3 linked regions of the Halorientalis litorea genome follow. The protein of the gene in region 3 binds, or shares a complex with, the protein of the main gene of each other region. Links are inferred from orthologs where the notes say so. Each region holds a gene or a part of one and is shown on either strand. Other genes may lie near its edges.

Region 1 (2,988 bases), 130 kb from region 3 along the record:
CGGTCGCTACCGCAAATTGGAGCGTGACATCCCGCAGACGAAGTGGCCTTGCAACGACTGCGGCGGCACCGGCCGGAAGCGCGGGGCCGCGTGTGACGGCTGTGGCGGGTCGGGCTACCGCTACGACGAGAGCGTCGAACAGTTGACCGCCCCGCCCGTCCGCGAGGCGATGGACGGCGAGGAAGCCGTCTTCCACGGCGCGGGCCGCGAGGACGTGGACGCGCTCATGCTCGAATCCGGGCGGCCGTTCGTCCTCGAAGTGAAGGAGCCACGCACCCGCGACGTGGACCCCACGGCACTCGAACGCGAGGTCAACGAGTTCGCCGAGGGGAAAGTCGAGGTCGAGGGCCTTCGCCTCGCCACCCACGAGATGGTCGAGCGGGTGAAGGAACTCGACGCCACCAAGACCTACCGGATGGACGTGACGTTCGAGGAGCCGGTCGACGCCGAGTCGTTCGCGGCCGCGCTCGAAGCGCTGGACGGCGCGACGATTCATCAAGACACCCCACAGCGAGTTACCCACCGGCGCGCGGACGTGACGCGCACCCGCGAGGTGTACGACATCGACGGCGAGTTGAGCGACGACCACACGGCCACCGTCGAAGTCCACGGGGAGGGCGGCCTGTACGTGAAAGAGCTAGTCAGTAGCGACGACGGCCGCACCGAACCGAGCCTCGCGGGACTGTTCGGCGTCCCCGCCGAGGTGACGGCCCTCGACGTCCTCGACGTGACGGGTGAGGACGAACCGTTCGCCCGTCCCGAGTTCTTCCGGGGAACGGACGACGCCTGACCGGCGTGGCGTCCGTCCCAACGTTTAGGCCCGTACGTGCCTTCTGTTACTGTGGTGTGTTAGTATGTGTCACGAAACGGAGCGGGGCTACCGGAACTGGCGGGAGTGGGTCGACGACGCGCTGTCGGCGGACGCTGAGGCGGACGCGGACGGGGAGCGGCTCGACGTAGACATCGCCGAACCGGCCATCGGACAGTACGACATGGACGCGCCGACGCTCGACACCGAGACGGTCGACGAACCGCAACTGGACGACTGAGCGGGGCGGGCGGTGGACGGCCGACGGGATTTATGTCGGAGTGGCGTGAGCTACCGGTATGCGATTCGGCGTCGACGAGGCCGGGAAAGGGCCGGTGCTGGGGTCGATGTTCGCCGCCGCGGTGCGGGCCGACCACGAGGTACTCCCCGACGGGGTAGACGACTCGAAAAACCTCGCGCCCGCCCGGCGCGAGGAGTTGGCCGCTCGCCTCCGCGCGGACGACCGAATCACCGTCGGCGTCGCCGAAATCCCGCCGGCACGCATCGACGACCCGGAGACGGATATGAACACGCTCACCGTCGCGGCCCACGCCGAGGCACTCGACGCCGCCGCCGCCGACGGCGACACGGGCCACGTCGACGCTGGAGACACCGACGCCGAGCGGTTCGGGCGGCGCGTCGCGGGACGGACTGGCGTCGACGTGACCGTGACGGCCGAACACGGTGCCGACGAGGCACACGCGTTGGTCGGCGCGGCGAGCATCGTCGCCAAAGTCGAACGGGACGCGCACGTCGCGGAGATGGCGGCGGGGTTGGACGGCTACGACCCGGGCAGTGGCTACCCGAGCGACCCGACGACGCGCGCGTTCCTCCGGGCGTACGTGGCCGACCACGGCGACCTCCCGGCGTGCGCGCGCCGGTCGTGGGGCACGAGCGAGGACGTACTCGCGGCCGCCGCCCAGTCGTCACTCGCGGAGTTCTGAGTCGGATGGGGGGTGAAACGGGGCGGAGCGTCTCGAAACGGCCGGTGCTCGACGCCCGCAGGTCTATCGACGGTCGCTATCCATACAAAACGAGAGGTGATTTTTCTCCGCGTGAAAACGCGTGGAAACTGGGCTACTCCTCGCGGCTGCGTTCTTCCTCGGAGAGCATCAGGTACCGGAGCACGTCGCCGTAGGCCGGACGGGTGACCAGCACACCCAGCAGGACACCGACGATGGTGACGATGGCGAACCCGGTCAGGTCGCCCAGCGAGACGACCGTCAGCGGACTCATCGCGATGATGGTCGTCGCCGCCGCCGCGCCGATGACCCAGAACGCCTTACGGAAGCGGTTCTGGAACACTCGGCCCGTGGCGACTTTCCCCTGCTGAAGTATCTCGTCGGCGATGATGATGAGGTCGTCCACCCCCGTCCCGATGACGGCGATGAACCCGGCGATGTGGCTGAGGTCCAACGCCAACCCGACGCCCGCCGCGAACCCGAGCAACAGGAACACCTCCGCGGCGGCCGTCGCCAGCATCGGCACGGCGACGCGGGGGCTCCCGTAGCGGACGAACACCACGCCGCTGACCGCGAGCCACGCGACCAGTCCGGTCACCAGCGAGAAGAACTTGAAGTCCTGTGCGAGTGCTGGCTGGAGGAAGTACGTCGTCCCGCGGTCCTCGATGTCGAGTTCCGTCGTCAGCGCGCCAGCCTTGAGATTGATGGACAACTGCTGGGCCTCGGACATGTTCGTCGTCGTCATGACGAACGTCGGCCCGCGCACGAAGTCACCCGTCTCCATGTTCTGTGCGAGTCCCCGACTCATCTGGGCGGCGTACACCACCCGGTCGTCGAGGACCGTGTACAGGCAGTACCCCTCGGCGTCGTCGGGGTTGTTCCGCGCGTACTGTGTCGGACAGTTAGCGACGCCCGGTCCGGTGAAGCCGAACTGCTGCATCGCGTTGGAGTAGTTGCGTGCCGCCTCGTCGGTGAGGCTCACCGAGACGTGTGGCTGTGGCTGCTGTTGACTGGGCTGTCGGGCCGACCCGACGTTCGTGAAGTCGTCGTTGGTCAGCAGCGAGACGTCACGGTAGGTCGTGTTCCCGTCGCGCTGGTCCGGGAAGTGCGCGACGATTTCGACCTGCCCGCGGTCCTCGATGAGGTCGAGCACCTCGGTCCGGTTCGCGTTGGGCACCTCGACGATGACGAACGTCTCGCCGGTCCCCGAGGTGGTCG
Region 2 (2,971 bases), 1.5 Mb from region 3 along the record:
GGTCTTGGACCAGCGGGAACCCGACTGCCACGAGAAAGAGGGTGGCCCGCCGGAACGAGGCCAGCGAGAGGACGACGAGTTCGCTCTCGTCGAGTTCGAAGATTTCCGTGGGTGTGGTGTCGCGTCGGGGTGCGTCCGCGTCCGTCTCGGGTGTCGCGGCCGCCGTGTCCGGTTCGTCGGCCGCGCGCGTCTCGCCCTGTGCGGCGGCCCGCCGGTCACGGATTTCCGACTGCACCCGGCGGGCTTCGTCGGCCGCGACGAAGTTCAGCGTCGCCTCCGTCTCGGACCCGCCGGCCGTCTCGACGCGGACCACGGCGACGCCCACGATTCGGTGGAAGATGCTCTCGGTGATGTCCACGTTCTGGACACGGCGGTAGGGAATCTCGCGCTCCTTCCGGCCGACGACGCCGGCCGCGATGTCGAGCGTGTCCGGCGTGAGGTCGTACTCGAACCGGTAGTAGTAGGCGACCTGATACCCCGCGCCGAGGAGGAAGCCGAGGGGAGCGAGGACGAAAATCAGGCCGACGGTGTCGGTGCTGTCGGGGACGAGGAAGTTCGACATGCTGGTCAGGAAGAAGGCGACGCTCCCGACCACGAGCCCCCGCTGGATGCCGCGCACGAGGGCACTCAGCGGGTGCAGTCTCATACCGCGTCCTCCGGTTCGCTCTCGATGGCGAGGTCACGGAGTCGATTGCGGAGGTCGCGGGCTTGGTCGGGCGTCAGGCCCGGCACGGTCACGTCCGCGCCCCGTGACCCGGCGGTGTAGACGACGACCTGTCCGAGTCCCAGCAGGCGGTCGAGCGGGCCACGCCGCGTGTCGACGTGCTGGATTCGGACGTAGGGGACGGCCGTGTCGACTTTCGTCACGACGCCACGCTCCAGCGCGAGCGCGTCGGGTTCCAGTTCGTACCCCCAACTGCGGTACAGCAGGAGGACGTACACGACGACGACGGGGAGGACGACGGCGGCGACGCCCACGCCGAGGAACGGCGATATCGTCAGCAGAAACCGGTCGACGGCGGTGACGATACCGCCGAGGACGAGGGCGACGAGGAGGCCGACGAGTCCCCAGCGGAGGCGAACGCGAGGATGGAGGGCGTTCATGGCTCTATCCTCGCGCGCGACGGGTGAATAATTGTCGATGCCCTCTCACGTCCATCGGTCGAGACCCGCCTGCACGGTGGCGTCCTCGATGCGTTCGAACCCCCGTTCGACCTCGTCGCCCGCGACGCCCCACTCCCCGACGACGTACTCGCGGGCCGCCGACAAGTCCGGGTCGATGTCGGTGTCGAACGTCACGTCCTCGTTCACCGGCGGGTTCAAAAAGAGGTCACGCACCCGGTCGGCATTCTCGACGGCGACGCCGCGGGCCTCGAATACGCCCCAGATGTCGCCGTGTTCCGTGATTGCCTTCACTGCCGTCTTCGGGCCGATGCCGGTGACGCCCTCGTTGAAGTCGGTGCCACAGAGGATGCCCACGTCGACAAGTTGCTCCCACGTCAGCCCGTGGTCCGCGAGCGTTGCGTCGAGGTCCATGCACTCGGGGTCGCCGCTGGCCGTGAGGCCTCGGAGCGTCAGGGGCGACCCGAACAGCAGGGCGTCGTAGTCCTCGGTGCCCGCGTAGTCCACCACCCCGGAACGGGCCATCCGGGCGGCTTGGGCCTCGCCCTCGGCGGGCGCGTCGACCACCGGCACGTCCAACCGTTCGAGCAGGCCCCGCGTCGTCTCGATGATGGTGTCGGTCAGCCGCTGGGTGCGCGAGTCCAGCGTCGCCACCCTCGCCGCGTCCCCTTCCTCGCGGGCGGCTTCGAGTTCCTTCTCGTATTGCTCGCGCTGTTCGCGGCGTTTCTCGACTTCGGCTTCCTTCAGGTCGGTGACGCCGCCGTCGAAGACGAACACGGGCGTCACGTCGTGTTCGAGGAACTTCGGGAGGCCCTGTACGACGCCGATGAGGTTCGCCACCTCCTCGCCGTCGGCGGTGGTGTACGCCGAGTCCCGCGTGAACTTCACCGTCGTCGTCAGGTAGCGGTACAGCCAGTTGTGGGCGTCCACCGCGACGACCGACCCCTCAAGATCGTCGTAAGCCACGTCCTCGATGGCCGCGAGGTCGCGTAAATCTGCGTTTCCCATCGCAGTCTCGTTAGTGTGGCCCGGGCTTGAAACCCCCGACAGGTTCCGCCGTCACTCCGGCACCGGCACGACCGGCGGCGGACTAGCGTCCGACTTCCGGACCAGAAACGCCCGCTCGTCCGCGCTCAACTCGCGGTCACGGAACGCCTCGAACCCGCGTCGGTACGTCTCGGGCGACCGGTCGCTCGGGTGTTCGAGCACGAGTTCCGCGATGCCGGTCTCCTCGCCGGTGAACCCGAACCCGGCGCGGGAGAGGGCTTCGTAGGCGAAGACGTTGTTGACCGCAATCGTCACGCGGTCGTACCCCCGCTCGTGGGCACGCGCGGTGGCGAAGCGCGCGAGTCGCGGGCCGATTCCCTCGCCGCGCCGGTCGGCCCGCACCGTGATGTACCGGAGCCACAGGGTGTCGGCGTCGGTCCGGTCCTCGTTGAACGAGACGGCGGCCACCACCTCGCCGTCGTCCAGCACCACGGCCTTCCCGGTGTTCGACATCACGAACTTCCCGGCGTAGCTGAACCGCTCGTGGTCGAGACGGAGCGTCGGGCCGTCCGGCGGCCACCCGCGTACCGCGAACTCCATACCGAAGCCAGCGGTGCCTGCGGCTTGTACCCTGTGGGACACACTTACGACTGCGTGTCCCCTTCCTCCGCCGTGGCACACGACCGCTCTCCCGGCGATGTCCGGTTGTTCGACCGCTTCGCGACCGTCTACGACCGGTTCAAGCCAGCGACCGACGCCGCTACGGTCGCACCCGCGCTCGAACTCGCCGAGCGGGACGTGACCCGCGTCCTCGACGTGGGCGGCGGGTCCGGACAGGGCGTCCGCGGCCTCGATATCGCGT
Region 3 (3,084 bases):
CGTGGACCGCGTGGACCGTCGCGGCCTCGTGGTCACTGGCGAGGGTACAGGCCAGTTCCACGAGGTGGTCCTCGGTCCGCGGGTTCGCGATGGGAACGACCACCCGATAGTCGCCGTTGTCCTCCTGTACCGCCGGTTCGACGGTGTCGACCAGCGGGACGTAAGCGCGGCCGACGACACCGCCGAGGAGCCACTCTCGACTGGAGAGTTGCCGGTTGGCTCCCTCGAAGCGGGCCGATTCGAGGCGGTGCTCGGTCGTCTGGAAGTAGTTGACCAGCGTCACCAGCACGACGCCGCCGACGGTGTTGCCGAGCAACACCGGGAGGACGAACTCGACGAGCCCCACACCGACCGCGAGGTCCCCGAGCAGGACCAGATACACCATCTCGGTGAACGAGACGACCGAGTGATACAGCCCGCCGAGCGGTATCGCGAGGAAGGCCAAGTAGATGACGACCAGTCGGGAAATCGTGTCCCGTGCGGCGTACTCGACCCAGACGACGCCGGCGACGATGAGGCCCGCGAAGGCGGCCTTGGCGAACAGCGGCCACCACGCCGTCGCCACGCCCTTCTGTGCGAGCGAGGCCGCCGCCGTGGCCGCACCGGGGTCCAGAACGCCACCGAACACGAGCGCGAGCGCGCCGAGCGCGCCGCCGGTGAAGTTCCCCGCCAACACGAGGGTCCAGTTGCGCAGGAGTGCCGGAATCGAGGCCAACCGCTCCAGCGTGAGTGCCACCGGCGGGAGCGTGTTCTCGGTGTAGAGTTGGTAGCCGCCGATGATGATGTAGATGAACCCGAGCGGATACAGCATGACGCTCAGGACGGTGTCGCCGCCGGTCGACGCCGTCAGCGACGCGTACAGCAGGAAGGTGATGGTAATCGCAAAGCCCGCGGCGAGACCGCTGAAGAACAGTTCGCGGCTCCCGGAAGTTATTTCCTCGTCGGCGGCGGCGATGATGCGCTGGAACACCTCGTCGGTCGAGAACCGGTCGCGGACGACCCGACCGGCCGCCGGGGCACCGCTCCGGGACCGTTCGACCGCCTCCCGGACCGACTCCGCCGGGTCTTTTCCGTCCGGGGACCGGGCGTCACCGTCTCGGTGCTCGGGGTCACTCATCGGGTATCGATGTGCAGATAGGAGTCGTAAGCGTTGTGAAGCCGGTTCGAGCGGCCCGTCACGGATGTCGGGTCAGTCGCTCTGGATGCGCGGGGCGAGCATGTAGGTGACCTGCCCGTTGCCCTCGGCGATGTCGAAGTGCATCTTGACCGGGAACTCCTCGCCCAGTTCCATCTCCACCTCGGCGTTGCTCGGTATGGCCTTGTTCATGTCCTTGAGGTAGTCCAGCGAGAACAGCGAGTGAGCGTCGCCGGCGGTCAGGTCGATGAGGTCGTCGGTCCCCAACTCGAAGTGAACGTCGTCGGTGTCGCCCTCGGCGTCGACGTAGAAGGTCTCGTCGCCCTCGTCGACACCCAGCGCGATGTGGTCGCTGACCATGTCGGCGGCCGTGACGGCCCGGTCGATGTCCTTCCCTTCGAGGACGATGAGGGCGGGCAAGTCTAGGTCGGGGAGGTCTGGTTCCTGCCGAATCGAGTCCGGGTCGATGAGTGCGAGCGTCCCCTCCAGTCCGTCTATCTGGACGTGGAGTTTGCGCGTCTCCTCGTCGAGTTCCAACTGGATGAGCTGTCCCGCGTCGGCCATGCTCGCGAACTCCTCCAACCGGGAGAGGTTGACGCCGATGGTACCCCCGTCCGTCTCGTAGGACTCGAAGGCCGCGGCGTCGAGGCGGAGGTCGACCATCCCCACGTTCGCGGGGTCGACGGCCCGGATTTCGATGCCCTCGTCCGTGAGGTGGATTTTGCACTCGTCCACCAGCACGCTCACGGAGTCGAGCGTCGCCCGGAGCGTCTCCGCACTCACAATCGCGTTGAACATCTTGCCCCCGGCTACGCCCCCATCTGTTAAAAATGCCCGTCCTTCGGCCGCGTGCGCGTGTATGCCGTAGCGCTGTTCCCGGGCCGACAGGTTATATTCCACCATGTCCAAGCGAGCGTATGCGCGAACTCGTCTTCGCACTCGAGTACGAGTCCGGGTGCAACAGGGTGGCCGACACGCTCGCGAGTCACCCGGACGCCCGGATTCGCTCGCTCTCGCTGCACGCCACGGCCGAGAGCCTCTGGCGCGTCGACCACGCGACGGGGACGCCGGACGCGCTCGCCGCTATCGAGGACGCCTTCCTCGACACGGACTACTACGCAGACTGTCTCGCCACCGAGGACTGCAACGCCACCCAGACCACCGAAGTGCTCGACCACACGGACGAGACACTCGTCCTCTACTCCCACTGGGAGCGGACGCCCACCTGCGCGTCCGTACCCCACATCGCACGCGACCACCTCGGCGACGGCGTGCTGTTCGAGACGCGCCACGAGGGGCGACACTACACGTGGCGCGTCATCCACTCCGGTGCGGGCGACGTGGGCGCGTTCTTCGACGCCCTCGAGGCGGCTGTCGGCGACTGCGCCCGGATGGAGATGCTGCGGACGGCGGACACCGCGGCACCCGCGGGCGACACCGACGGCGAACGACGTGGCCTCTCCCCCGAACAGGAGGCCGCGCTCCGGGCCGCCGTCGAACACGGCTACTACGAGTCACCCCGTGCCGTCGATGTCGGTGAACTCGCCGCCCACCTCGACGTCCCGCGGTCGACGCTCACCTATCGCCTGCGGCGGGCCGAAGAGACGTTGGCGAAGCGGTACGTCGCCGACACGCGACTCCCGACGGAACTCGCCCCACAGCTGTGAGCATCGCGTTTGGAATATTCCAACTAACCCTTATTCAGTCGACGGTCCTACGGGCAGGTAGTGACCGACGAGAGAGACGCGACGGACGAGGGTGGCGAGTACCGGGAGGGAACCGCCCAACTCGTCGTCCCCGAGATGGACTGTCCGTCCTGTGCGGGGAAAGTCGACAAGAGCCTCGCGCGTGTCGACGGCGTCGTCGATACCACGCTCCAGCCGACCACCGGCAACGTCTCCGTCACGTACGACGCCGACCGCATCGACGAAGGCGACGTGACCGCCGCC

Evidence for each region.
Region 1: the proteins of MUG95_RS06445 (region 3) and rnhB are in contact, whole or in part, in a crystal structure (PDB 3P83), measured with the Archaeoglobus fulgidus proteins. The link is inferred for Halorientalis litorea from one-to-one orthologs. Residues at the interface, in WP_010877842.1 of Archaeoglobus fulgidus: Val39, Ala42, Asn43, Val44, Ala45, Met46, Leu125, Asp168, Ser194, Asn218, Tyr219, Pro220, Ile237, Leu238, Ala239, Pro240, Arg241, Ile242, Glu243, Ser244; in WP_010878125.1 of Archaeoglobus fulgidus: Ala74, Ile178, Ala179, Ile183, Arg190, Ser195, Asn196, Leu197, Arg198, Gln199, Lys200, Thr201, Leu202, Asp203, Phe205.
Region 2: the proteins of MUG95_RS06445 (region 3) and fen are in contact, whole or in part, in a crystal structure (PDB 1RXZ), measured with the Archaeoglobus fulgidus proteins. The link is inferred for Halorientalis litorea from one-to-one orthologs. Residues at the interface, in WP_010877842.1 of Archaeoglobus fulgidus: Asn43, Val44, Ala45, Met46, Pro120, Arg121, Pro123, Leu125, Gln151, Met192, Ser194, Asn218, Tyr219, Pro220, Ile237, Leu238, Ala239, Pro240, Arg241, Ile242, Glu243, Ser244; in WP_010877775.1 of Archaeoglobus fulgidus: Lys326, Ser327, Thr328, Gln329, Ala330, Thr331, Leu332, Glu333, Arg334, Trp335, Phe336.

Annotation. Positions count from the first base shown.
Region 1 is NZ_CP095482.1:1,068,611-1,071,598, forward strand. The notes cover bases 95-2,929. They hold rnhB (ribonuclease HII), read left to right. Parts: upstream 95-1,107; coding sequence 1,108-1,752; downstream 1,753-2,929. Other genes in these bases: MUG95_RS05765 (tRNA pseudouridine(54/55) synthase Pus10), read left to right, coding at 95-790; MUG95_RS05770 (hypothetical protein), read left to right, coding at 855-1,049; MUG95_RS05780 (preprotein translocase subunit SecD), read right to left, coding at 1,886-2,929. Outside these bases: more of MUG95_RS05765, read left to right, coding at 1-94; more of MUG95_RS05780, read right to left, coding at 2,930-2,988. UniProt on the Methanocaldococcus jannaschii protein: Endonuclease that specifically degrades the RNA of RNA-DNA hybrids.
Region 2 is NZ_CP095482.1:2,745,254-2,748,224, forward strand. Bases 141-2,958 are described here. They hold fen (flap endonuclease-1), read right to left. Parts: upstream 2,131-2,958; coding sequence 1,150-2,130; downstream 141-1,149. Other genes in these bases: MUG95_RS14640 (PH domain-containing protein), read right to left, coding at 141-646; MUG95_RS14645 (PH domain-containing protein), read right to left, coding at 643-1,104; MUG95_RS14655 (GNAT family N-acetyltransferase), read right to left, coding at 2,182-2,709; MUG95_RS14660 (class I SAM-dependent methyltransferase), read left to right, coding at 2,782-2,958. Also shown: more of MUG95_RS14640, read right to left, coding at 1-140; more of MUG95_RS14660, read left to right, coding at 2,959-2,971. UniProt on the Methanocaldococcus jannaschii protein: Structure-specific nuclease with 5'-flap endonuclease and 5'-3' exonuclease activities involved in DNA replication and repair.
Region 3 is NZ_CP095482.1:1,200,448-1,203,531, forward strand. Bases 62-2,992 are described here. They hold MUG95_RS06445 (DNA polymerase sliding clamp), read right to left. Parts: upstream 1,934-2,992; coding sequence 1,190-1,933; downstream 62-1,189. Other genes in these bases: MUG95_RS06440 (formate/nitrite transporter family protein), read right to left, coding at 62-1,117; MUG95_RS06450 (helix-turn-helix domain-containing protein), read left to right, coding at 2,053-2,802; MUG95_RS06455 (heavy metal translocating P-type ATPase), read left to right, coding at 2,863-2,992. In the rest of the region: more of MUG95_RS06440, read right to left, coding at 1-61; more of MUG95_RS06455, read left to right, coding at 2,993-3,084.